DNA from 4 places in the Kocuria sp. APC 4018 genome. Region 3 is predicted to be linked to each of the others. Evidence: riboswitches for the same ligand, from Rfam matches in the RefSeq annotation. Region 3 holds a riboswitch; each other region holds the start of a gene.

Region 1 (5,492 bases), on a different contig from region 3:
CGGCCCATGTTCAGGCCCGGGTGGAAGTGGGTTCCACGCTGGCGGACGATGATCTCGCCGGCGTTGACGGACTGGCCGCCGAAGCGCTTGACACCCAGGTACTGGGCGTTGGAGTCACGGCCGTTGCGAGTAGAGCTCGCACCCTTCTTGTGTGCCATGGTGTGTGCCTACCTTCGTTGGAAATGTATGGGGGACCGGGAAATCAGGCGTCGATGCCGGTGATCTTGACCGTGGTCAGCTCAGCACGGAAGCCCTGGCGCTTCTTGTAGCCGGTCTTGTTCTTGTACTTCATGATCGAGATCTTGGGACCGCGCAGGTTCTCGATGATCTCGGCCGTGACCTTGACGTCGGCCAGGGTCTTGGAGTCGGAGGTGACCTTGTCCCCATCGACCAGCAGCAGCGCAGGAAGCTCTACGGTGCTGCCTGCCTCGCCAGCGACGCGGTCAAGGGTCACGAGGTCTCCAACGGAAACCTTCTCCTGGCGGCCGCCTGCGCGGACAATCGCGTACACCACTTGGGAACTCACTTCTCTCGACATCTATGGACTGCGTGTAAAGGTCGGGTGGGCTCCTGCCGGACTGCGAATGTCGAGACATCACGCCGCGGTGGTCTGTGACCGACCCGCTCTCTGCGTGGCTGTCGCACCGAGAACAGGAAGTTCACCCGAGTGTGCCGTGTCCGGGCGCATGAAAACGACTATGCGCACACCGGTGTCCGGCACCGACAGTCCAGACTACCCGATCCCCGGAAGTCACGCCACTCGCGGGCTCTCCGCCGTGCGGGATCAGCCCTCCTGGCGTGCGGTGGCGGCCGAGGTCTGCGCGAAGAACTCGAGCTCCAGGTGGCACGCGCGCAGGAAGGCGCGGCGCATGGCCTCGCGCGTGGCAGTGTCCGCCTGCTCGGCGGCACGGTCCACGGCGGCACAGGCCACCTCCGTGGCGGCGTGGAACTGCGGGTCGTCGTAGGTCTCGAGCCAGTCCGCGAACGGGTGCCCCTGCAGCCCCGTGCGGCGCGCCCGCTCCGTGAGCTCCGCCCCCACGTGCGCGTAGAGCCAGTAGCACGGCAGGACCGCGGCGGCACCCACCGCGAACCCGTCCTGCCCCGTGCGGGCGAGCAGGAAGTCCGCGTACGCGCTCGTGGTCCCGGAGGGCTGTTGCGGGGCGCGCCCGTCCAGCCGCGCGCGGTGCAGTGCGGACTCCCCCGTGACCACGGCGGCCGACGCCGTGGCGAAGAACCCCCGGGTGCCCTCCTCGGGAGCCGCCGCCGCGAGCAGCGCGAGGGCCCGCGAGTAGGCGTCCAGGTACTGCATGTCCTGGTCCAGGTAGCGCTCGAACTCGTCCCGCTCCAGCGTGCCGTCCCCCAGCCCCACCACGAAGGGCAGGACCGCGATCTGCTCGCGGATCGGCGCGCTCGCCTCCCAGAGCTCGTCGGTGAAGCGTGTGCCGGGATCCTCGGTGCCCCCGCACGACGCCGCCGCGTCACCAGGCGCGGACACGTCCCCCGCCGCGGCCTGCGCTGTGTGTCCGGCCACCGCAGCACCGTGTGCCGGGGTGACAGCGGGAGCGGCGCCGTGCCCCGGGGAGGCTGCGGGAGCGGCGTCGTCGTCCTCCCCGCACGCCGCCGCCACGAAGGCGGGGTCCGTGACGAGGTCCTGGACGTGGTGGAAGTGGTGGACCGGGCCGTTGCCGTGGCCCACGTGCAGGAAGTCCGCCGCGCGCAGCGCACCGCGCAGCCAGCGGCGGGCGGTGTCGATCCCCTGTGCCCAGTCCCCCGTGCGCGCCACGACCGTGGCCACCGCAGACGACAGCGAGCACCCGGTCCCGTGTGTGTTGCGCGTGGCCACTCTCGTCCCCGAGTACTGGGCCACGGGCTCGGCCCGGCCCGGGACCACGAGGGCGTCCGGGGTGGACTCCCCGCTCAGGTGCCCGCCCTTGACCAGCACGCGCGTGCCGAAGGTCTCCGCCACGGCCCGGCCCTGCTCGAGCGCCTCGTCCCACGTGGTGACCACGGGCCGCTCCGCGAGCACGGCGAGCTCGGGCAGGTTGGGGGTGATCAGGTCCGCGTGGTGCAGGATGCCGCGCAGCGCGTCCTCGGCGTCGGATGCGAGCAGACGCCCCCCGGCGGTGGCCACCATGACGGGGTCGATCACGACCACGGGCGCACGGTGGGCCGCGAGCCACGCCCCCACCGTCTCGATGACGTCCACCGAGCCGAGCATCCCGACCTTCACGGCATCCAGCTCCACGTCCTGCGCGACGGCGTCCAGCTGCGCCTGCAGCACGGACACGGGTGGGGTGTGGACCGCCACCACGCCCTGCGTGTTCTGCGCGACCACCGCAGTGACCACGCTCAGCCCGAAGCCGCCCATGGCGGCGATGGACTTCAGGTCCGCGGCGTGCCCGGCACCACCCGTGGGGTCGGTGCCGGCGATCGAGAGGACGCGGGGGGCGGGGACAGAAGGCGTGGGGTTCACGACATTCCCTTCGCTAGTACGAGCTAGATCAGGTTCTACGGGTGTGTTCTCAGCCGCCGTACGGCACCCCGTGCACGTGGTCCCGATCATGCCACAGGAGCGCCCGGACGAGTCCGAGCGCTCCTGTGGTGGGTGGCCCCCGCGGTCCTCCCGGGAGGGCCGCGCGGGGCGTCAGTCCCCCTTGGGGGTCATCGTGATGTCCCGGGCGCTCACGCCCACACCCACGATGGTGGGCTGGCCGTCCGAGGAGGCCGAGCCCACGGGCGCGGCCGCGGCGGTGAACCGCGTGGCCGAGCGCTCGGCGGCGTGGTACTCACGGGTCTCCACGCTCCCGGCACCCGGTGCGGCCGTGGGAGCCACGGCGCGGCGGGAACCGCGGCGGCGCCTGGCAGGAGCGGTGTCCGTGGTGGACGCGGCGGGCTGTGCCGTCGTGGCGCGCCGGGACGGGTCCGGCTGTCCAGCCCCGCCCTCGGACGGCGACTGCTTCTGGGCGTCCCGCTCCGGCGCGGAGCCCTCGGGCTGCTCGGACCGGGTCTGCTCGGCGTCGGACGACGCGGCGCCGTTGCCGCGACCCCGGCCGCGCTGGCCCGCGGAGCGTCCCCCGCGGCCCTTCGAGCCCTCGCCGCCCCGCCGTCCGGAGCCGCGACCGGACCCGGTGCGGTCCTGCGACGCGTCCTCACCGGAGTCCTCGGCCGAGAAGGCTGCGGAGAGCGAGTCCAGGGTGAGCGCCTCCTGCTCCGCGCGCTCGTCCTTCTGCCCCTGCGGGAGCTCGATGACCTCACCGTGGATCGTCAGGCTGGACCCGGCGTCACCCGCGGCGTGCTCGCCGCGGGGCTCGGAGGCACCGTTCCCACCGTTCTCGGTGGCGGTGTCCTCGCCCTGGTTCCCACGACCGCGGCTGCGCTTGCCGCGACGCTTCTTCCGACGCCGCCCGCTCTCGGAGTCCGCCGCACCGTGCTCGGACGCCTGCTCCGGACCCCGGTTCCCGTGCTCCGTGTGCTGGGCGGTCGAGTCCTTGTGCTCGGCTCCGCCGCGGGAGCCGCCCTGCGCGTCATCGTCCTCATGGGAGGAGGCGGCCGCGATGTTCGCGAACGCCGTGCGGGCGGCCTCGTCCCGGGCCTGCTGCTGGTCGTCCGCGCCACCCCGGTTGTTCGACCGGGATTTGTCCTGCGGCTGGTTCTGCTTCTGCCGCGAGCGCTTGCGCTCGTTGCGGTTGCCGCCGCGGTGGTCCGGCGCGGTGGCCGTGGAGCGACCCTTGAGGGGGTGGTCGTGGACCACGACGCCGCGGCCCGCGCACTCCTCGCACGGCTCCGAGAAGACCTCGAGCAGGCCGGTGCCCATGCGCTTGCGCGTCATCTGCACGAGACCCAGGGAGGTCACCTCCGCCACCTGGTGCTTGGTGCGGTCACGGCCCAGGCACTCCACGAGCCGGCGCAGCACGAGGTCGCGGTTGGACTCCAGGACCATGTCGATGAAGTCCACCACGATGATCCCGCCGATGTCCCGCAGCCGCAGCTGGCGCACGATCTCCTCGGCGGCCTCGAGGTTGTTCTTGGTGACGGTCTCCTCGAGGTTGCCGCCGGAACCGGTGAACTTGCCGGTGTTGACGTCCACCACGGTCATGGCCTCGGTGCGGTCGATGACGAGCGAGCCGCCGGAGGGCAGGAACACCTTGCGCTCCAGGGCCTTCTGGATCTGCTCCTCCACGCGCATGTGCTCGAAGAGGTCCTCGTCCTCCGTCCAGCGCTGCAGCCGGTCCAGCAGGTCCGGGGCCACGTAGGTCACGTACGCCTCGATGTTGTCCCACGCCTGCTCGCCCTGGACCACCATGGCGGTGAAGTCCTCGTTGAACACGTCGCGGACCGTCTTGATGGTGAGGTCCGGCTCGGCGTAGAGCAGTTCCGGCGCCAGGGTCTTGGTGGAGCCCGCCTTCTCCTGGATCTGCTCCCACTGGGAACGCAGCCGGTTGATGTCGTTGGTCAGCTCGGTCTCGGACGCGCCCTCCGCAGCGGTGCGCACGATCACGCCCGCGCCCTCGGGCAGCCGGTCCTTGAGGATCTTCTTCAGCCGCTGGCGCTCCACGTCCGGGAGCTTGCGGGAGATCCCGGTCATGGACCCGCCGGGTACGTAGACGAGGTAGCGCCCCGGCAGGGACACCTGGCTGGTGAGCCGGGCTCCCTTGTGACCCACGGGGTCCTTGGTGACCTGCACGAGCACCGTGCTGCCGGGCTTCAGGGCGTTCTCGATCTTGCGGGGCTTGTTGCCGAGCTCCGCGGCGTCCCAGTCCACCTCGCCGGCGTAAAGCACGGCGTTGCGCCCGCGTCCGATGTCCACGAACGCGGCCTCCATGGACGGCAGGACGTTCTGCACCTTGCCCACGTACACGTTGCCGATCAGCGAGTCCTGCGTGGTGTGGGAGACGAAGTGCTCCGCGAGGATCCCGTCCTCGAGCACGCCGATCTGGATGCGGTCCTCCTTCTGGCGGACCAGCATCTTGCGCTCCACGGACTCGCGGCGGGCCAGGAACTCGGCCTCGGTGATCACGTGGCGGCGGCGGCCGAACTGGCGGGACTCGCGACGGCGCTGGCGCTTGGCCTCCAGGCGCGTGGAGCCCCGGACACCGACCACCTCGTCGCTGCCCGTGCCCTCGGACGCGCCGCGCGGGGCGCGCACCCGCGTCACGGAGCCGTCGGAGTCGTCCACGAGCTCCATGTCCTCGTCCCCGCGACGACGCCGCCGGCGCCGCCTGCTCGAGACGCTCCCGTTCTCGTCGTCCTCGTCCTCGTCGCGGTGCGCCGCACGCTCAGCGTCGCGCTCCTGGGCGGCCTCGCGCAGGCGGGCCTTCTGCGCCTCGGCCGCACGGCGGATCTCCTCCGGGTCCGGGGCGCGGAACAGCAGCGAGGCACCGGGGCCGAAGGCTCCGAAGTCGTCCTGCGTGGGGGGCTGGGTGCTCTCCTGCGCGGAGCCGTCGTCCTCGGACGCCGTGTTCTCGGCCGAGGCATCGGTGGCCTTCTCCGCC
Region 2 (5,492 bases), on a different contig from region 3:
CAGTGCAGGACCACGTCCCCCTCGGTGCCCGCGGGCAGCGCCCGCACGCCGTCGGTGAGCAGCCGGTCCAGGGGCACCGGCACGGATCCGGGGATGGACACGAGCTGCCGCTCCCAGTCCTCGCGCACGTCCACGAGCGTGAAGGCGGTCTCGCCGCGCTCGCGGGCCTCCAGCAGCCGGGCGAGTTCGGTGGCGTCCACGGTCTCGACGGCGCTCGGTCCGGCCGGCGGGGTGCCCACCCCGGCCTCGGGGGCAGCGGGCGAGACGTCCCCGCGGTCCGCCGCGCCGTCGCCGGGGGAGGGAAGGCCGCACGCCACGAAGACTTGCGAGAGGTCGGTGACGGGCTTGCGCTCCGGGTCCGGCAGGACGGTGAGGGTGCGCCACGTCTGGGCGAGCGCGTTGTGGACGAGGACCCGGCCCACGAGGGGCGTGCCCAGGCCGGTGAGGAGTTTCAGGGCCTCGGTGGCCATCACGGAGCCGATGGTCGCGGGCAGCACGCCCAGCACCCCGCCCTCCGCGCACGAGGGCACGGAGCCCGCCGGGGGAGCCTCGGGGTAGAGGTCCCGGTACACCGGTCCGTGGCCCGCCCAGAACACCGAGACCTGGCCGTCGAAGCGCAGGATGGAGCCCCACACCACGGGGATGCCGGTGAGCTCGGCGGCGTCCGCCACGAGGTAGCGCGTGGCGAAGTTGTCCGCGCCGTCCAGCACCAGGTCGTACTGCCCGAGGATCTCCAGGGCGTTCTCGGTGCTGAGCCGGGTGTCGTGGGTCCGCACGGTGACCAGCGGGTTGAGACGGGCTACGGCGTCCGCGGCGGAGTCCACCTTGGGCCGTCCCACGTCCCCCACAGTGTGGATCACCTGGCGCTGCAGGTTGGAGACGGACACGACGTCGTCGTCCACGACGCCCAGGGTTCCCACACCGGCGGCCGCAAGGTACTGCAGTGCGGGTGCGCCCAGGCCGCCGGCGCCGACCACGAGCACGCGCGCGTTCTTGAGCCGACGCTGTCCCTCCGGGCCGAACTGCGTGAGCGTGAGGTGGCGCGAGTACCGTTCGAGCTCCTCGCGGGTGAGATCTGCGGCCGGTTCCACCAGGGGGTCGAACGGGGAGGGAGCACTCATCGGGTGACGTCCCCCGCGGCCTCGGCCACGGACCGGGCGGGCCAGTCCCCGCGGGGAGCGTCCTCGCCCGCGCCGATCCGCCCGGCCATGGGCGAGGACGCCAGAGCGTGGGTGCGACGTGCGATCCGTCCCGCGCCGCGCGCGAGCAGACCAGCCTGCACGGCGTGCTTCATGGCGTGGGCCATGGCCACCGGGTCCTGGGCGCGGGTCACCGCAGAGGCGAGCAGCACGGCGTCGCACCCGAGCTCCATGGCCAGCGCCGCCTCGGACGCCGTGCCGATGCCGGCGTCCAGCACCACGGGCACGCCGGCACGCGAGGCGATCAGCTCGATGTTGTGGGGGTTCAGGACGCCTAGTCCCGTGCCGATCGGCGCACCCAGGGGCATCACGGCGCTGGCCCCGGCGTCCTCGAGGCGCAGCGCGAGCACGGGGTCGTCGGACGTGTACGCGAAAACCTTGAAGCCGCGCCGCACGAGCTTCTCGGTGGCGTCCAGCAGCTCCACGCCGTCCGGCAGCAGGGTGTCCTCGTCGGAGATGATCTCCAGCTTGACCCAGTCCGTCTCCAGCGCTTCGCGTCCGAGCTCTGCGGTCAGCAGCGCGTCCCGGGCCGTGTAGCACCCGGCGGTGTTCGGCAGCACCCGGATGCCGTGGCGGCGCAGGATTCCGTACAGGCTGTCCTGCGGGGCCCCCGACGACGACGCCGCCGCACCCGTCCCACCGGTGGCTCCCGTTCCGCGCGGGCCGCCTCCGTCCACCCCCGCTCCGGAGCCACCGGGAACGGAGGCGGCACCCGGCCGCGACGGGCCGGGGGAGAAGCGACGCAGGGCCACCGTGGTCAGCTCGGTGCCGGAGGCCAGCAGGGCGCGCTCGAGCATGGCGAGGTCCGTGAGACCGCCGGTGCCCATGATGAGCCGTGAGGTCAGCTCCACCCCGGCCACCGTCAGCGGCGCTGTGCCCAGATCCTTGTCCGTCATGCTCAGCCTCCCTGCACCGCGGTGACGACCTCCACGGACTGCCCCGGTGCCACGGAGGTGGTGGCCCACAGGGAGCGGGGGACCACGGTGTCGTCCACGGCCACGGCGATCCCCAGGGGGTGCCCGTCCGCGGCGGTGCCCTGCGGCGTGATCTCCCGGCCTGTCAGCTGTGCCACCGCATCGGTGAGGGTGAACCCCTCGTGGACCTCCACCGGGGAGCCGTTGATGCTCGCGGTGCCCGGACCGACGTCCTGCCGCGGCGCGTGGGGCTCGCCAGTGGCGGGCACCGGTCGCCCGGGGTCCGGAGAACCGGGCTCGGCGCCGGCCTCTGGTGTGTGCGGTGCAGGGGCGCTCATGCGAGTCCTCCCGAGAAGTCGGTGGTGTCGTGCAGGTCGTCGTTCGGGCGGGAGTGGCGCCCCGGATCCGTGGCGGCGAGGAACTCCACGTCCCGCTGGTGGTCCACCTCGGGATCCAGAACCCCGGTCACGAGTTCCGCCGCGAGACGGGAGGCCACGGGGGTCAGCAGGATGCCGTGGCGGAAGTGCCCGGTGCTGATCACCAGCCCGGCCACGGAGGTGGTTCCGAGGTAGGGGAGGTCGTCCGGGGTGCCCGGGCGGGCCCGGGCCATCATCTCCAGGACGTCGCAGTCGTCGATCGCGGGAACCACCGCGCGGGCGTCCCGCAGGAGCTGGTGGACGCCTCCGGCCAGCACCGACTCCCGGCCGTCCTCGCGGTTGGTGGCACCGACCACCAGTGTGCGGTCCACGCGCGGGACCATGTAGACCGGGCGGCCCATGACCTGGGCGCGCACCGTGCGGGTCAGCAGGTGCTCCTCACCGGGTCCCAGCACGGAGTCGGGGACGCGCAGCCGCAGGATGTCACCGAACACGGGTCGCAGCCGCAGCTCCAGGTCCTCGGGCAGCCCGCCCATGGTGTTGGCCGTGAGCCCCGAGGCCACCACCACCGCGTCCGCGGGGATCCGTTCGCCGTTGTCCAGGAGCACACCCTCCACCCTGCGGGGGCCCTTGCGGGGCACCTGCACCGACTCCACCCGGTGGGTCAGCCAGGTGACCGGGCCGGCATCCGCGGCGCCCGCGAGCGTCTCGGCGTGCGGTGCGTTGAGGGCCTCGACCATGGCGGCGGCCAGCATCCGCGGGTCCACCTGACGGTCGGAGACGATGCGCACGGCACCCCCGAGCCTGGGGGCGAGCGCGGGTTCCATGGAGCGGGCCTCGCGCGTGGAGATCTCCTCCACGTCCATGCCCGAGGCGATCTGGTGGGAGGCGAGGTCGGAGAGGGACCGGGCGTCCGCGGCGTCGGCGGCGACCACCAGCGTCTCCTCCGTGCGGTATCCCGTGGCGAGTCCCGTGGCCGCGGCCACCCGCTCCACGAAGCCGGGGTACTCCTCGGCGGACGCGCGCATCAGGGGGTAGAGCCGCTCCTGGCCGTACTGGGTCTCCGCGACGGGTGCCAGCATCCCCGCCGCGGCACGTGTGGCGCCCCACGCGGGCTGGGGGTCGGCCACGGTGACGGCAACCCCGCGGCGTCGCAGTTCGAGCGCTGTGGCCAGGCCGATCAGACCGGCCCCGGCCACCACCACGTGGGCGGGCGTGTTCTCGGGCATCTCTTCCTCCCTCCGGCGGCATGATCCGCGTCAGGTGACCGGTCGGCGGCTCACGCCCTCTCAGCCCGCTGCGGTGGTCCGTGCGGACGGGTGCGGGCTCCCGTGGAACTCGTCGGGCGGCACGATGCAGGGCGGCCGGACGACGCCGCCAGTCTAGTCCTCCCCGTGGCCCCCGTCCCCGGGGAATTCGCGGGGAGCAGATCGCTCGCCGCGCGCCCTGTGCCGGTTCGTGCCACGATGGCGGCATGGCACAGATCGAGGACCAGGGACGACGACGCCGCGAGAAGCTGCGGGACACGCGGCTCTACGTGTGCGTGACCGCACGACGGGAACGCGGTGACCTGCGGGAGTTCCTGCACGCCGCATACGCGGGCGGGACGGACATCATCCAGCTGCGGGACAAGACGCTCGAGGCGGCCGCGGAGATCGAGGCCATCGGGGTGCTCGCTGAGGTTGCCCGTGAGCACGGCAAGCTCTTTGCGGTGAACGACCGCGCGGACGTGGCCCTGCTGACCGGCGCGGACGTGTTCCACGTGGGCCAGGGGGATCTCACCACGCAGCAGGCCCGCACGGTGCTGGGTCCTGACGTGGTGCTCGGCCGCTCGTGCCACTCGCCCGCCCAGGTGGATGCCGCGCTCGCGGATCCCGGGCTCGACTACTTCTGCACCGGACCGGTCTGGGAGACCCCCACCAAACCGGGACGGGCCGCGGTGGGCCTGGAGCTGCCCCGCTACGCCGCGGAGCACGCCGGGGACACGCCGTTCTTCGCGATCGGGGGTGTCGACGCCGCCCGGCTCCCCGCCGTGCTCGGCACCGGGGCCTCGCGCATCGTGGTGGTGCGGGCGGTCACCGAGGCCACCGATGTCACCGCCGCCGCGCGCGAACTCCGGGACGCGCTGCCCGCCTGACGGGGGAGGCGCCGGTCAGCGAACGGCACCGCACTGCCCGGGATGCTGCTCGCACCACGGGGTGACGCCCGGAAAGCGTCCTCGGTGAGCGGCCACCCAGCGGTAGACGGCCTCCTGGGTGCGGGCCACCAGCGGCAGCCCGTAGAGCGCGCCGAAGAAGCGTGTGCCCAGGGCTGTGTCAAGGATGCTCGCAACTGCTCGGGCACCGCTCACCGCGAGCCCGCCGTCGCCCTGCGGGTCCCCGGGCCCGGCGGGGACCGCCCAGACCGAGGCGTCGCACTGCTGCGGGGTCAGGCCGAAGCGCTCCGGCACGCCCGGGTGCTGCCACGCGTGCAGCTCGATCCGTCCGTGGCGGTCCAGGTGTTCCACCCAGCCCACCGCGCGGGTGCAGAAACCGCACCGGCCGTCGAAGACCACGTGCAGCCGGGTGCTCACAGGACCACGCTCCCCGAGACGCACACCGTGCAGTGCCCACCCACGCGCACGGCACCCGTCGCATCCGCGCTCACGCGGACCAGCCCTCGACGACCCATCCGGGTGCCCTGACGTGCGGTGTAGTCCTGCGGGGCGCGGCCGGTCCGCACGAGCCACTGCGCGAGACCCGCGTTGAGGCTGCCGGTCACGGGGTCCTCGTACCCGGTGGCCCCGGGCACGAACGCGCGCACCTCGAAGCGGTGCTCCGCGCTGTCGGGGGCGGGGCCGAGCACTCCCACCTTGTGCGCACCGAGTGCGGCGAAGGTGGGTTCCAGTGCGAGCACCTCGTCCGCGGAGCTGAGCAGCAGCGCGGCCCACCCCGGTCCGTTGTCCACCCACTGGTGCGCCACCACCTGGTCCGGGTGCAGGCCCAGCCCGGTGGTGATCGGCT
Region 3 (5,492 bases):
ACGAGGAACCGGTAGCCGAACTCGGGGTCGTCGCGGTGGGCGTCCAACAGTGCGTTTGCTCGGTAGGCCTCGGTCAGCTCGGCTGTGGTGACCTGCTGGTGCCGCCAGCGATAGTAGGGCTGACGGGAGAGCTTCAAGACCCGCAGGGACACCGCGACGGGAATGTTGTCAGCGGCGAGCTCGCTCACGAGCGGGTACCACCTTTTCCCGGCAGGTTCGCCTGGGACAGGTAGGCGGCAGCACGACGCAGGACCTCGTTCTCCTGCTCCAGCAACCGGTTCCGGCGGCGGAGCTCGCGCAGTTCCGTCGAGTCCTCACGGGTCTTCCCGGGGCGATTGCCGTCGTCGATGTCTGCTTGGCGGATCCATTTGTGCAGCGTCATCTCGTGGACGCCGAAGTCCTTCGCGATCTGCGCGATGGTGACGCCGTCCTCACGGGACCGGGCCACTCGCACGACGTCTTCACGGAACTCCTGGGGGTAGGCAGCGGGCATGATGCACGTCCTTCCAGGCCGCCCAACGGGCAAGCCAGATCAGATGTCACCTATCGGTGCGGCAGTCCCTTGCTGATGAGAACGTCGCCGAGTTGTCGATGTTGTGCGGCTATGACGATGACCTGACGAAACAGGCCACGGCGACGTCGAATCGGATCCGGGGCCTGCTGACTCAGATCCACCCCGGACTGGAGACCGTCATCGGTCCGCACCTGGACCATCCGGCGATGCTGGCTCTATTGGCGAAGTACCCGACGCCCAAAGTCTTGCGTCGTGCCGGGAAGCACCGAGTCGAGACGCTGCTGCGCAAGCAGGCACCGCGGGCGTGGAAGCGGTGGGCGACCGCGATCTTCACCGCACTCGACGGGCAGACGGTGGTGGTATCAGGTACCGACGCCGCCGGCCTCGTCCTGCCCCAGCTGGCCGCGTCGTTGGCGCAGACACGATCGTCGCGGGATGAGGTACTGGTGCGCATCGAGGAATTGGTCGAGGCGCATCCGCTTTTCGAACTCCTGACGTCGATGCCGGCAGTCGGCGTCAGGACTGCTGCGAGGATCCTGACTGAGATCGTGGGTAAGGACTTCGAATCAGCCGGACACCTCGCATCGTATGCCGGACTGGCACCGGTGACATGGCGATCGGGAACCTCGATCCGAGCAGATCACTCGTCCCGGCGGGGGAACAAGATCCTCAAACGAGCGTTGTTCCTATCCGCGTTCGCGGCGTTGAAAGACCCGCTGTCGAGGGCGTATTACGACAAGAAACGGGCCGAACATAAGAAGCACAACCAAGCCCTGATCGCGTTAGCGCGCAGGCGCTGCAACGTGCTGTATGCGATGCTGCGCGACGGCTCCTACTTCCATACACCCGAGGTGGCGACCGCCGCCTGAACCGAACCGTAGCGGAGTACCAGATCAGTCCGGGAGCTGGTTCCCAGACCGATCATCCCTGCCTTTCGACTCCTACCGAATATTCTTGAAGAATCTGGCGGCTCCCCTTGACTTAAAACATAGGGGCACCCCCCCCCAGACCAGCACGGGGATGAATGCGGCCCGAACTATGTCGATCGTGAGGTTGGCCTGGACGACGTCGCGGACGATGGCGCGGTCGCGTCATTAGTGTCGTCAAGGAGAGTGGTCCTGGTAGCGAAGGTGTGGTTCATCACGGGGGCGTCCAGAGATCTCGGCAGGATCTGGGCAGAAACTGCCCTGGAGCGAGGAGACAGCGTCGCGGTGACGGCGCGGGGAGTGGAGCCCCTGGCGGAGCTCGCCGATCGGTTCGGGGAGCGTGTGTTCGTGCGTGCTCTGGACGTGAGGGGCCGGAAGGACGTGTTTGCCGCCGTCGCAGAGGTGCGCGAGCGCTTCGGCCGGATTGACATTGCAGTCGGCACGCGGGCTACAGCTACACCGGAGCGATCGAAGAGCTCGACTTCGACGAGGCCAAGGCGAACTTCGACACCAACGTCTTCGGCGCGCCCTGGTTCATGCAGGCAGCGGTGCCGGTCCTGCGGGAGCAGGGCGACGGACACATCACTGGGATAGGTGCGCAGGCGATCCCAACACCAGCCCCCGGCAGCGGCCTATCCGCGCCGGGTGTATCTGTGACGGCGTTCTGGTAGACTCGGGTCGTACCGAGGGGTGTTCCGTCAAGGGGCTGAGATACCACTGGACGTTGTCAGCGTGGTGACCCTAGAACCTGATCCGGATCATGCTGGCGAAGGGACTGGTCTAGCAGGGCTTCTTTCCCTCGCTGGCCTCCACAATGGGAGGTCACAGTGTCTAATGCTGTCGTTCCTGACACTTCCTCATTTCACGCGTACCCAAGGGCTGCGGTCATTTCTGTCCTCATCAAAGACGACCATGTTCTTTTAGTGCGACGTGCGAACCCTCCCGATGCAGGATTCTGGGGTTTCCCGGGTGGGAAGATAGAATTCGAAGAAACAATCACCCGAGCCGCCGAACGCGAACTCCGTGAAGAAACCAGCATCATCGGTAAGGCCACCGGTGTCTTGACCTCCGTTGACGCGTTCAGCCAAGACGAAAACGGACCGTTGGACAGTCATTTCGTGCTCGTCGCCGTGCTCTGCCGGTGGCACTCGGGGCAACCCCACGCTGGCGACGATGCCCTCGAAGCGCGCTGGTTCGCCCTCGACGAAGTCGATGAAGCCCGGGTGACCCTGAGCAAGGATGTCGCGGAGGTCGCTCGGTACGCCGCCGCACAGCAGCAGAAGGAAGGGTGTTCATGACGATCTCCAACGTCCTATCCATCGCAGGAACCGACCCCACCGGTGGGGCAGGCATCCACGCCGATCTCAAAGCCTTCTCAGCGATTGGCACCTACGGCATGGCCGTGATCACCGCGGTCGTGGCGCAGAACACGCGCGGTGTGCGCTCGTTCATGCCCCTTGATCCGTCGTTCGTCGGTGAGCAGATCGATGCGGTGTTCGACGATGTGCGTGTCGACGCGGTGAAGATCGGTATGGTCGCCAACGCCGCCATCACCGAAGTCATCGCCGATCGCCTGCACCACCACGAAGCCGAGACCGTGGTCCTGGATCCGGTGATGGTCGCCAAGAGCGGCGACAGGCTGCTGGACGACGATGCGGCGGCGGCCATCCGGGACACCCTCGTGCCGCTGGCCACGGTCATCACCCCGAATCTTCCCGAAGCCGCTGTGCTCCTCGATACCGAGGATGCCACCAATCTGCGGCAGATGGAGGACCAAGCCACCCAGTTGCGTGGACTGGGCTGTCAGTGGACGCTGCTCAAAGGCGGGCACCTCACGAACGAGACGGTCAGTGTCGACTACCTCGCCGGCCCCGACGGGGTCTCCACCTACTCGTCTCCCCGGGTCGAGACCCTCAACGACCACGGCACCGGTTGCACCTTGTCCTCGGCAATCACTGCGCTGCTGCCCGGCCACTCGGTGCCCGAAAGTGTGGACCAGGCGAAAACCTACCTGCAAGGCGCTCTGGTTGCCAGCGGTCGCCTCGACGTCGGCCAGGGGCATGGTCCTTTGCACCATTTCCACCAGTTCTGGCCGCGCGGGTAGGGATGTAGAACAGCCCCGCCTCGTTCCTCGCGTTCGGGGCCAACCACTTCGACTCATGAAAGGAGCCGTGACTATGACGCGAAAGATGTTTCTCGCAGGCCCGTTCAAAGCTCTCGTCGATGCCGACACCCATGTGATGGGCGATGCCGAGATCGACAAGTACACCTCGATCATCGACTTCTTCGAAGCCCAGGGGTGGGATGTGCACTGCGCCCACCGCAGAGAGGGCTGGGGTCGTGAGTTCATGGAACCCAGCGAGTGCACAAGCATCGACTACAGGGAGATCGCCGCCTGTGATGTCTTCGTCGCGTTCCCGGGTGCACCCGCGTCCCCGGGCACGCATATCGAGATCGGGTGGGCCTCAGCCTGGAAGAAGCCCATGGTCTTGCTCCTCGAAGAGGGAGCTGAGTACGCGTTCCTCGTCCGGGGCCTCCCAGCGGTCGCCTACGTTGAGATGATGACTATCGATCCCGAGCAGCCCACCGCGCCACGCATCCTCGCTACGATCGAGCGCGTGCAGGCAGGAGTCGTCAGTGAAGCCTGAGTATCCCGACCTCCACACGCTCTACCTGGATTCACTGCGACAGGTCTACACCGGGTTCGAATACCAGAACAGTCCCCGTGGGCAGGACGAACGCGAAATCATCGGCTTCACCGCGCGCCTGACCAACCCCGCCCGGCGATATTGCTTGGCGCGGTCGCGTCGGCAGAACATCATCTTCAACTACGCCGAAGCACTGTGGTATCTCTCGGGGAAGAACGACCTCGACTTCATCCGCACCTACGCGCCCTCGATGAGCCGGTACAGTCCCGACGGTCTCAGCCTGCCGGGCACGGGGTATGGTCCCAAACTGCTCAGAGACGTCGGCGGCGAGACCGCGATCGAACGAATCGTCAACATCCTCAACGACGATGACCCTGCGAGCAAACGTGCCGTCCTGCAGATCTTTGACGACTCCGAAGACATCTACCGCCGCAACATCGACGTCTCCTGCACGCTAGCTCTCCAGCTATTGCGCCGTGACGACCGTTTGCACATGGTCGCGTTCATGCGCGCCAATGACGCTTACATGGGACTGCTCAACGACACGTTCTCCTTCACGTTCGTCCAAGAATTCCTCGCCTCGATGCTGGGACTGGCTCCGGGCGTGTACATCCACAATGTCGGCTCGATCCACATCTACGAAAAAGACCTCACCAAGGTGGGCAGCCTCCTCGACGGCGATGAGCAGACGATCGTGGAGGAAGCCACCCTACTTCCACGGCTACCCTCGGGAGCGAGCCTGGACCAGGTGCACCAGGTATTGGACTTGGAGCAGTCGATCCGTGCAGACAGGCTCCCAGGCCGCGCACTGGCGGCGTCTGACCTTCCAGAAGCGTGGGTCGACATTGTCCGCCTGTTCTGGATCCACCGGCAGATCCAATGTCAGCGACCAGTCGACCCATCGATGATCGGCGACCTCCACCCCCTCCACCGGGAGCTGGTCGTGAATCGATGGCCCAGCATCGAAAACGCGAGCGTGAGGGCGGTGCAGCAGTGACGACATCATGGACGACTCCGGCAGTATCAGCAGGGTTCGATGCCTACGACGACTATGTCGAAACCCGACTCGCCTACACCCCGCTCGTGAACGACCTCCAGACCGCTTGCGGCCGAGAGGCGGTCGTGCTCGATTACGGGTGCGGCAGCGGAAAAGTCTCACGACGCCTCCTCGACGCCGGAGCCACAGCGCAGGTCATCGGTGTCGACATCAGCACCGACATGGTCGCGCTCGCCCGGTCGCAGACCCCGCAACCGACGGCACGATTCCACACCATCGACAGCGGCCACGTACCCTACCCTGACGCCACATTCGATGCGATCGTGTGCTGCTTCGTGTTCATCAACGTGCCCACACGCGAGGAACTGAGAGCTATCGCCCGCGAACTCGCCCGAGTGCTCACGCCG
Region 4 (5,492 bases), on a different contig from region 3:
CACGGGACCTGCTGCGAGCGGATGCCGTGTGGTTGACGTCCTCGGTCCGCCTGGCCGTCCCCGTGACCGCCGTGGACGGGCACCCGGTGCCCACGGACCCGGAGCTCACGCGCACGCTCACCGGCTTCCTGGTGGGCTGACCCGGCCCGGGCCAGCGCCCGGCGCAAGTGCGCACTTCCCCCCACTGGCCACCTCCGGCGCGCAGAGAGCCGTCACGCCGGGCGGCGTCGGCGGCGGCCTCACTGCCAGATGAAGCGGTGCGTGCCCAGCGCCAGGGAGACCACCAGGGCACCCACCGCGGCGAGCACCACGGCGGTGCCCACGAGAACGTCCACGCGGCTGCAGTGCAGACTCCGCGCCCACGTGCGCGGCCCGGCGCCGAAGCCACGCGCCTCCATGGTCATGGCCAGCCGCGTGGCCCGGCGCAGGGACTGGACGAGCAGGGCGAACGCCTGACCGCCAAACTCCTGCGCGGCCCCCACCGGGCCGCTCCGGCCCCCCGCGCCGCGTGCCCGGCGGGCGGATGCGAGCACGCTCCACTCGGTGACCATGACCTCGACCAGCCGCATGGCCGCGAGCGCCGCGAGCACGAACCGCGCCGGCAGTCTGAGGGTCTGGGCGAGCCCGTCCGCGAGATCCGTGGGGTCGGTGGTCAGCAGCACGGTGATCCCGGGCAGGGCGATCGCGAGTCCGCGCAGGGCGATCGCGCCGCCCGCGGCCAGGGACCCGGTGGTGATCGTGAGCCAGCCGACCTCCACGAGGACCGTGCCGCCCGCGGGCGAGAGCATCGCGGTGCCCCAGCCGCTGATCAGCGCGGCCACCGCGAGGGGCCACAGCAGCCGCAGCAGCCGCCACGGGCCGAGCCCCACCCCCGCGAGGAGCACGAGCTGCCCCGCGAGGGCCACGGCGTTGGTCACGGGGTCCGCGCTCACCACGATCACGAGCGTGATCAGCAGCGCCCCCAGCAGCTTGACCACCGGGTTGGCGCGGGACAGCAGCCCCGTGCGGGGACCGAACATGGACGGCGCCACGGGCGTGCTCATGAGCCGAGCCTCACGTCCTGCGCCTCCAGCGCCGCCACGAGGTCGCGGTCGTGGGTCACGGCGACCACCGCCGTGCCCCGGTCCATCTCCGCCACGAGCAGGTCCACGAGCTCCCTCCAGGTCTGGGCGTCCTGGCCGAACGTGGGTTCGTCCAGGATCAGCACGCGCGGGGCCGCCGCGAGCACGGTGGCCACCGACAACCGGCGCTTCTGACCACCGGACAGCGTGAACGGGTTGGCGTCCGCGAGGTCCTCGAGGCGCAGGCGACGCAGCAGGTCCTCCACCCGGGCGGCGTCGTGCTCCGGCAGCTCGTCCTTCGAGGCTCCGGCGCGGCGCAGCAGCTGACGCGGTCCGAACTCGAGCTCGGCGCGCACGGTGGGACGCAGGAACTGGTGCTCGGGGTGCTGGAAGACCGTGCCCACGCGCGGGATCAGCTCCCCGCCATCCCACAGCGAGGGGTCCTGCGGCGCGCCGTCCGCGAGCGCCGCGGAGGCCCGCACCGTGCCGCGCACGGGCACGAGCAGACCCGCCAGCGTCAGCGCCAGGGTGGACTTGCCCGCCCCGTTCACGCCGGTCACGGCGAGCGCACGGCCCGCGCGGACGTCCAGGCTGATGCCCTCGGCGGCCACGGGCGCGTCCCAGCCGTCCAGGGGGTCCACAGCCGCGTCCGTGCCGCGCCGCCAGGCCTTCCGGGCACGACGCCGCCTGCGGGCGATCTCGCGCCGCGTCGGCTGCACGCGGGAGACGGCGAGGTCCCGGGCGCTCAGCAGCACCTCCCCGGCGTCCGGGCCGCGGGTGTCCGCCGGGGCGGGTGCGCGCGTGGTCGGAACCCAGCCGGGCACCCACGTGCCCTGCTCCTGGAGCAGGTGGCGGGCGTCGTGGAGGGTCTCGCGGGTGGGACCGTCGAAGGCCACCCGGCCGTGCTCGTCCAGCACGATCACCCGGTCCACCACGGGTTCCCACAGGGCCACCCGGTGCTCCACGACCACGAGCGTGATGCCGTCCCGCAACACCGCCTCGGAGACAGCCCGGCACAGCTGCTCCGCGCCCTCCTGGTCCACGCTCGCGGTGGGCTCGTCCAGCAGCAGCAGCCGGGGTCGCATGGCCATGACTCCCGCGAGCGCGAGGCGCTGCTTCTGCCCGCCGGACAGGGCCGTGGTGGAGTGCGCGAGGGGCAGCGTCAGCCCCACCCGCGCGAGCGCCTCGTCCACGCGGGGCCAGATCTGCTCGGGGGGCACCGAGATGTTCTCCAGCCCGAACGCGACGTCGTCCCCCACGCGGGAGAGGATCACCTGGGTCTCGGGGTCCTGGTGCATGAAGCCCACGGCCCCGCGCGCCTCCCGTGGGTCCACGCCGTCCACGCTCAGCCCGCCGGAGCGGGACTGCCCGTCCGGATCCTGTTCCACCCCCGCGAGGGCCTGCAGCAGCGTGGACTTCCCGGCGCCGGACGGCCCCAGCAGCAGCACGCGCTCCCCGGGTTCGAGCACGGCGGTGACGTCACGGAGGCTCGGATCCTGACGGCCGGGATAGTGCCACCCGAACCGCTCCAGCCGCACGGCCGCACCCGTGGGCGCTGACCCCGCCGGTTCCGTCATCGACGGCGCGTGGCGCCGGAGGCCAGGGCCCCCAGCACCCCGGTGGCCTGCAGCGCGCGCACCACGAGCCACATCAGGGCACCGGCGATCACCGCACCGGAGAGGGTGGTGAGCGCGGCGTAGACGACCTTCTGGTCCAGGGCCCACTCATAGTTGTACATGATGTCCTCGCTCGCCCCGAGGAACAGTCCGGAGAGCGCACCGGCCGCGGTGGCCACGGCCAGGCCGAAGCGGCGGTAGCCCGTCAGGAGGAACACGAGCTCCACTCCGAGACCCTGGACGAGACCGGAGATCACCACGGTCCACCCGAAGTGGGTTCCCAGGAAGCCCTCCAGCACCGCCGCGAGCAGCTCGCAGAACAGGGCCGCGCCGGGCTTGCGGATGATGAGCGCGCCCAGGGTGCCCGCCACGAGCCAGCCGCCCGAGATGAGCCCCGCCGAGGGCGGATACGCCACCGCGGCCGTGGAGACCACGGGGTACAGCAGGTTGGACCACATCCAGAAGATCACCGCGCACGCCGCGGCGAGGACCGCCGCCACCACGATGTCCACGACCCGCCAGGACTGCGTGCGGGCGGTACCCCGTGCGGTTCCAGTGGGGGTGCTGCTGAGCTGCGTCATGAGAACTCCTCCTGAAGGTTCCAGGAGGGGAAGAGCCCCCGCGCACCGCGGACGGGCTCTTGAGATGCTCGACTCCCTAGCGCCGGTATGAACCGGATCAGGTTCGAGGGTCTGCGCTCGCGCGCACTCTCAGCGCCTCGGTGGCGCTCCCCTGTCGTTGAGCCACCAGTCTAGACCACCACGGCGGTCGGCCGGGGTGCTCGAGGCGCCCCGGCCGACCGCTGTGGTGCGGGGTGCGGGCCGTGCACCGCACCCCGGTCCCGCGGAGTCCCGCCGTGAGGACGCGCCAAGCGCGTGGCCTCGCCGGCGGGAGTGCCGCGGGAGCAGGACTCAGATCTCGGCCTGCGAGGACTTCGAGGAGTCGTTGTCGTCGGACTGCATCTTGGACACCTGGCGGGCAATGCCCACCTTGATGACCGTGCCCACCACACCGGTGATCATGGCCCAGATGATGATGTCGCGCCAGGCCTCGTCCTCGTCCGGGTTCTTGGCGGGGGGCTCGTTGCCCGTGACCTGCTTCCACGCCACGGTCAGAGCCTTGTTGGCCATGGCCACGCCGCCCAGGGAGGCCACCGTGCCGAAAATGTCCATCGCCTTGTTCATGGGATTCTCCTCAGTTCTCGAAAGTGCCGCCGGCGCGTGGTGGCCGGCGGCGTCGTACTCCCACCCCAGCATACGAACCCGTGAGCCGGGGTGGTGTCACCTGCCCGGGTGGCGCCACCGCGTGTGTCGTCAGTCGGGCCGGTCCTCACCGGCGCGGGCCACCACGTCACGCAGCTCGTCCGCCACGAGGTTCTCCTCGTGCAGGTGCTTGGAACGGTAGGCCGCACGGCCCACCATGTGCGCGGAGACCGGGACCGTGAGCAGCTGGAAGATCCACGCGAGGACCAGCAGGGGGATCATCCGGGGCTCCCCGCTGGCGAGCGCGAGGGCGGTGAGCAGCAGGAGCAGCCCGAAGACCTGGGGCTTGGTGCCCGCATGCATGCGGGAGAGCAGATCGGGGAAGCGCACGAGGCCCACCGCGGCCGCGAGCGACATGAACGTCCCCGCGACCAGGCACACCACTGCCGCGACGTCCGTCACCGTGTGCCAGTTCATGAGCGGTCCAGCCCCACGTTGCGCGCCACCGTGACCGAGCCCAGGAACCCCACGAGGGAGACGATCACGAGCAGCACCAGGTTGTCCGTGTGGCGGTGGTACACCATCTCCACGGCCAGAGCGGCGCCCACGATGGCCAGGAGGACGTCCGTGGCGATCACCCGGTCCAGCAGGGACGGCCCCTTGGCCAGGCGGTAGATGGTGCCCGCGGCCGCGAGCGCGAGGATCACACCGCACACCCACACGGCGACGTCGGACAGGGTCATGACCGCTCCTCTCCGGGCCCGCTCCCGGCCTCGTCCATGTCTTCGGTGGGGGACTCGACGGCGCCCGTGGCCTCCGTGCGGTCGGGGTCACCCTTGACCGGCAGCAGCGCCAGGTCCTCCCGCGAGCCCATGATGCGGATCCAGGCGGCCTCGGTGTCCAGCACCGAGCGCCGGAACGCCTCGGCCTGCTCCGGCGTGGCGATGTCCAGGACGTGGAAGTAGAGGATCCCGTTCCCCCGGTCCACCTCGACCACCAGTGACCCGGGGATCAGCGCCATGGTGTGCCCCACGGCGGTCATCAGCAGATCGTTGTTCTGCCGCAGCGGCACCCGCAGCACGGCGTTGTGCACGCGCGGTCCCTGCACCAGCGCCACTCGGAACACGTGGATGCTCGCCTTGGCCACCTGCCACACGAACGTGACCACGAACAGCACGAAGTGCACCACGTTGAAGCGCCCGGACAGCCGCACCGGGGGCAGCACCAGGGTGCGCGTGACCAGCAGGGCCAGCAGCAGCCCGAAGACCAGGTTGCCGGGGCTCCAGTCCCCCCACAGAGCTCCCCACACCACCACGAGCCACAGGATCAGCGGCAGCTCGGCCCGCAGGGAGTTGCGGGCCTGGCGACGGACGGCGGACGTACTCATGGTGCCTCCTCGCTCACGCCGCCCTCGCCCACGGGGGCCAGCACGGCGTCGATGTAGCGGTCCGGGTGCACCAGGTTGTCCGCGGCGCTGCCCGCGAGGTCGAACAGCGGACCCGCGAAGACCGTGAGCGCCACCCCCACCACCACGAGAGCGGTAGTGGCTCCCACCATGGTCCGGGGCAGCAGGACCACCTCGGAGCCGCCGGACAGCACGCTGCCCGGGTTGC

Evidence for each region. Region 3 has a riboswitch for thiamine pyrophosphate ahead of QL985_RS10690 (NUDIX hydrolase). Riboswitches for the same ligand answer to the same signal wherever they lie in the genome.
Region 1: linked by a shared signal. The riboswitch ahead of QL985_RS05325 (bifunctional hydroxymethylpyrimidine kinase/phosphomethylpyrimidine kinase) and the one ahead of QL985_RS10690 (NUDIX hydrolase) in region 3 are both predicted to bind thiamine pyrophosphate.
Region 2: linked by a shared signal. The riboswitch ahead of thiO (glycine oxidase ThiO) and the one ahead of QL985_RS10690 (NUDIX hydrolase) in region 3 are both predicted to bind thiamine pyrophosphate.
Region 4: linked by a shared signal. The riboswitch ahead of QL985_RS04345 (ECF transporter S component) and the one ahead of QL985_RS10690 (NUDIX hydrolase) in region 3 are both predicted to bind thiamine pyrophosphate.

Annotation. Positions count from the first base shown of each region.
Region 1 is NZ_JASDCY010000019.1:5,706-11,197, forward strand. It holds gene rpmA (50S ribosomal protein L27) at 1-158, opposite strand, end outside; gene rplU (50S ribosomal protein L21) at 203-514, opposite strand; gene QL985_RS05325 (bifunctional hydroxymethylpyrimidine kinase/phosphomethylpyrimidine kinase) at 785-2,473, opposite strand; TPP riboswitch at 2,461-2,554, opposite strand; gene QL985_RS05330 (Rne/Rng family ribonuclease) at 2,645-5,492, opposite strand, start outside.
Region 2 is NZ_JASDCY010000018.1:4,885-10,376, reverse strand. It holds gene moeB (molybdopterin-synthase adenylyltransferase MoeB) at 1-1,121, opposite strand, end outside; gene QL985_RS05120 (thiazole synthase) at 1,118-2,095, opposite strand; gene thiS (sulfur carrier protein ThiS) at 2,098-2,382, opposite strand; gene thiO (glycine oxidase ThiO) at 2,448-3,719, opposite strand; TPP riboswitch at 3,710-3,833, opposite strand; gene thiE (thiamine phosphate synthase) at 3,965-4,627, shown strand; gene QL985_RS05100 (DUF393 domain-containing protein) at 4,643-5,062, opposite strand; gene QL985_RS05095 (PhzF family phenazine biosynthesis protein) at 5,059-5,492, opposite strand, start outside.
Region 3 is NZ_JASDCY010000070.1:7,783-13,274, reverse strand. It holds partial or broken gene QL985_RS10700 (IS3 family transposase) at 1-493, opposite strand, end outside; partial or broken gene QL985_RS10695 (IS110 family transposase) at 562-1,383, shown strand; gene QL985_RS12130 (SDR family NAD(P)-dependent oxidoreductase) at 1,612-2,034, shown strand; TPP riboswitch at 2,117-2,233, shown strand; gene QL985_RS10690 (NUDIX hydrolase) at 2,268-2,738, shown strand; gene thiD (bifunctional hydroxymethylpyrimidine kinase/phosphomethylpyrimidine kinase) at 2,735-3,544, shown strand; gene QL985_RS10680 (nucleoside 2-deoxyribosyltransferase) at 3,618-4,088, shown strand; gene QL985_RS10675 (thymidylate synthase) at 4,078-5,085, shown strand; gene QL985_RS10670 (class I SAM-dependent methyltransferase) at 5,040-5,492, shown strand, end outside.
Region 4 is NZ_JASDCY010000014.1:32,617-38,108, reverse strand. It holds gene QL985_RS04360 (aminotransferase class IV) at 1-140, shown strand, start outside; gene QL985_RS04355 (energy-coupling factor transporter transmembrane component T) at 240-1,043, opposite strand; gene QL985_RS04350 (ATP-binding cassette domain-containing protein) at 1,040-2,638, opposite strand; gene QL985_RS04345 (ECF transporter S component) at 2,635-3,258, opposite strand; TPP riboswitch at 3,315-3,421, opposite strand; gene QL985_RS04340 (DUF4235 domain-containing protein) at 3,589-3,861, opposite strand; gene mnhG (monovalent cation/H(+) antiporter subunit G) at 3,991-4,356, opposite strand; gene QL985_RS04330 (monovalent cation/H+ antiporter complex subunit F) at 4,353-4,622, opposite strand; gene QL985_RS04325 (Na+/H+ antiporter subunit E) at 4,619-5,266, opposite strand; gene QL985_RS04320 (Na+/H+ antiporter subunit D) at 5,263-5,492, opposite strand, start outside.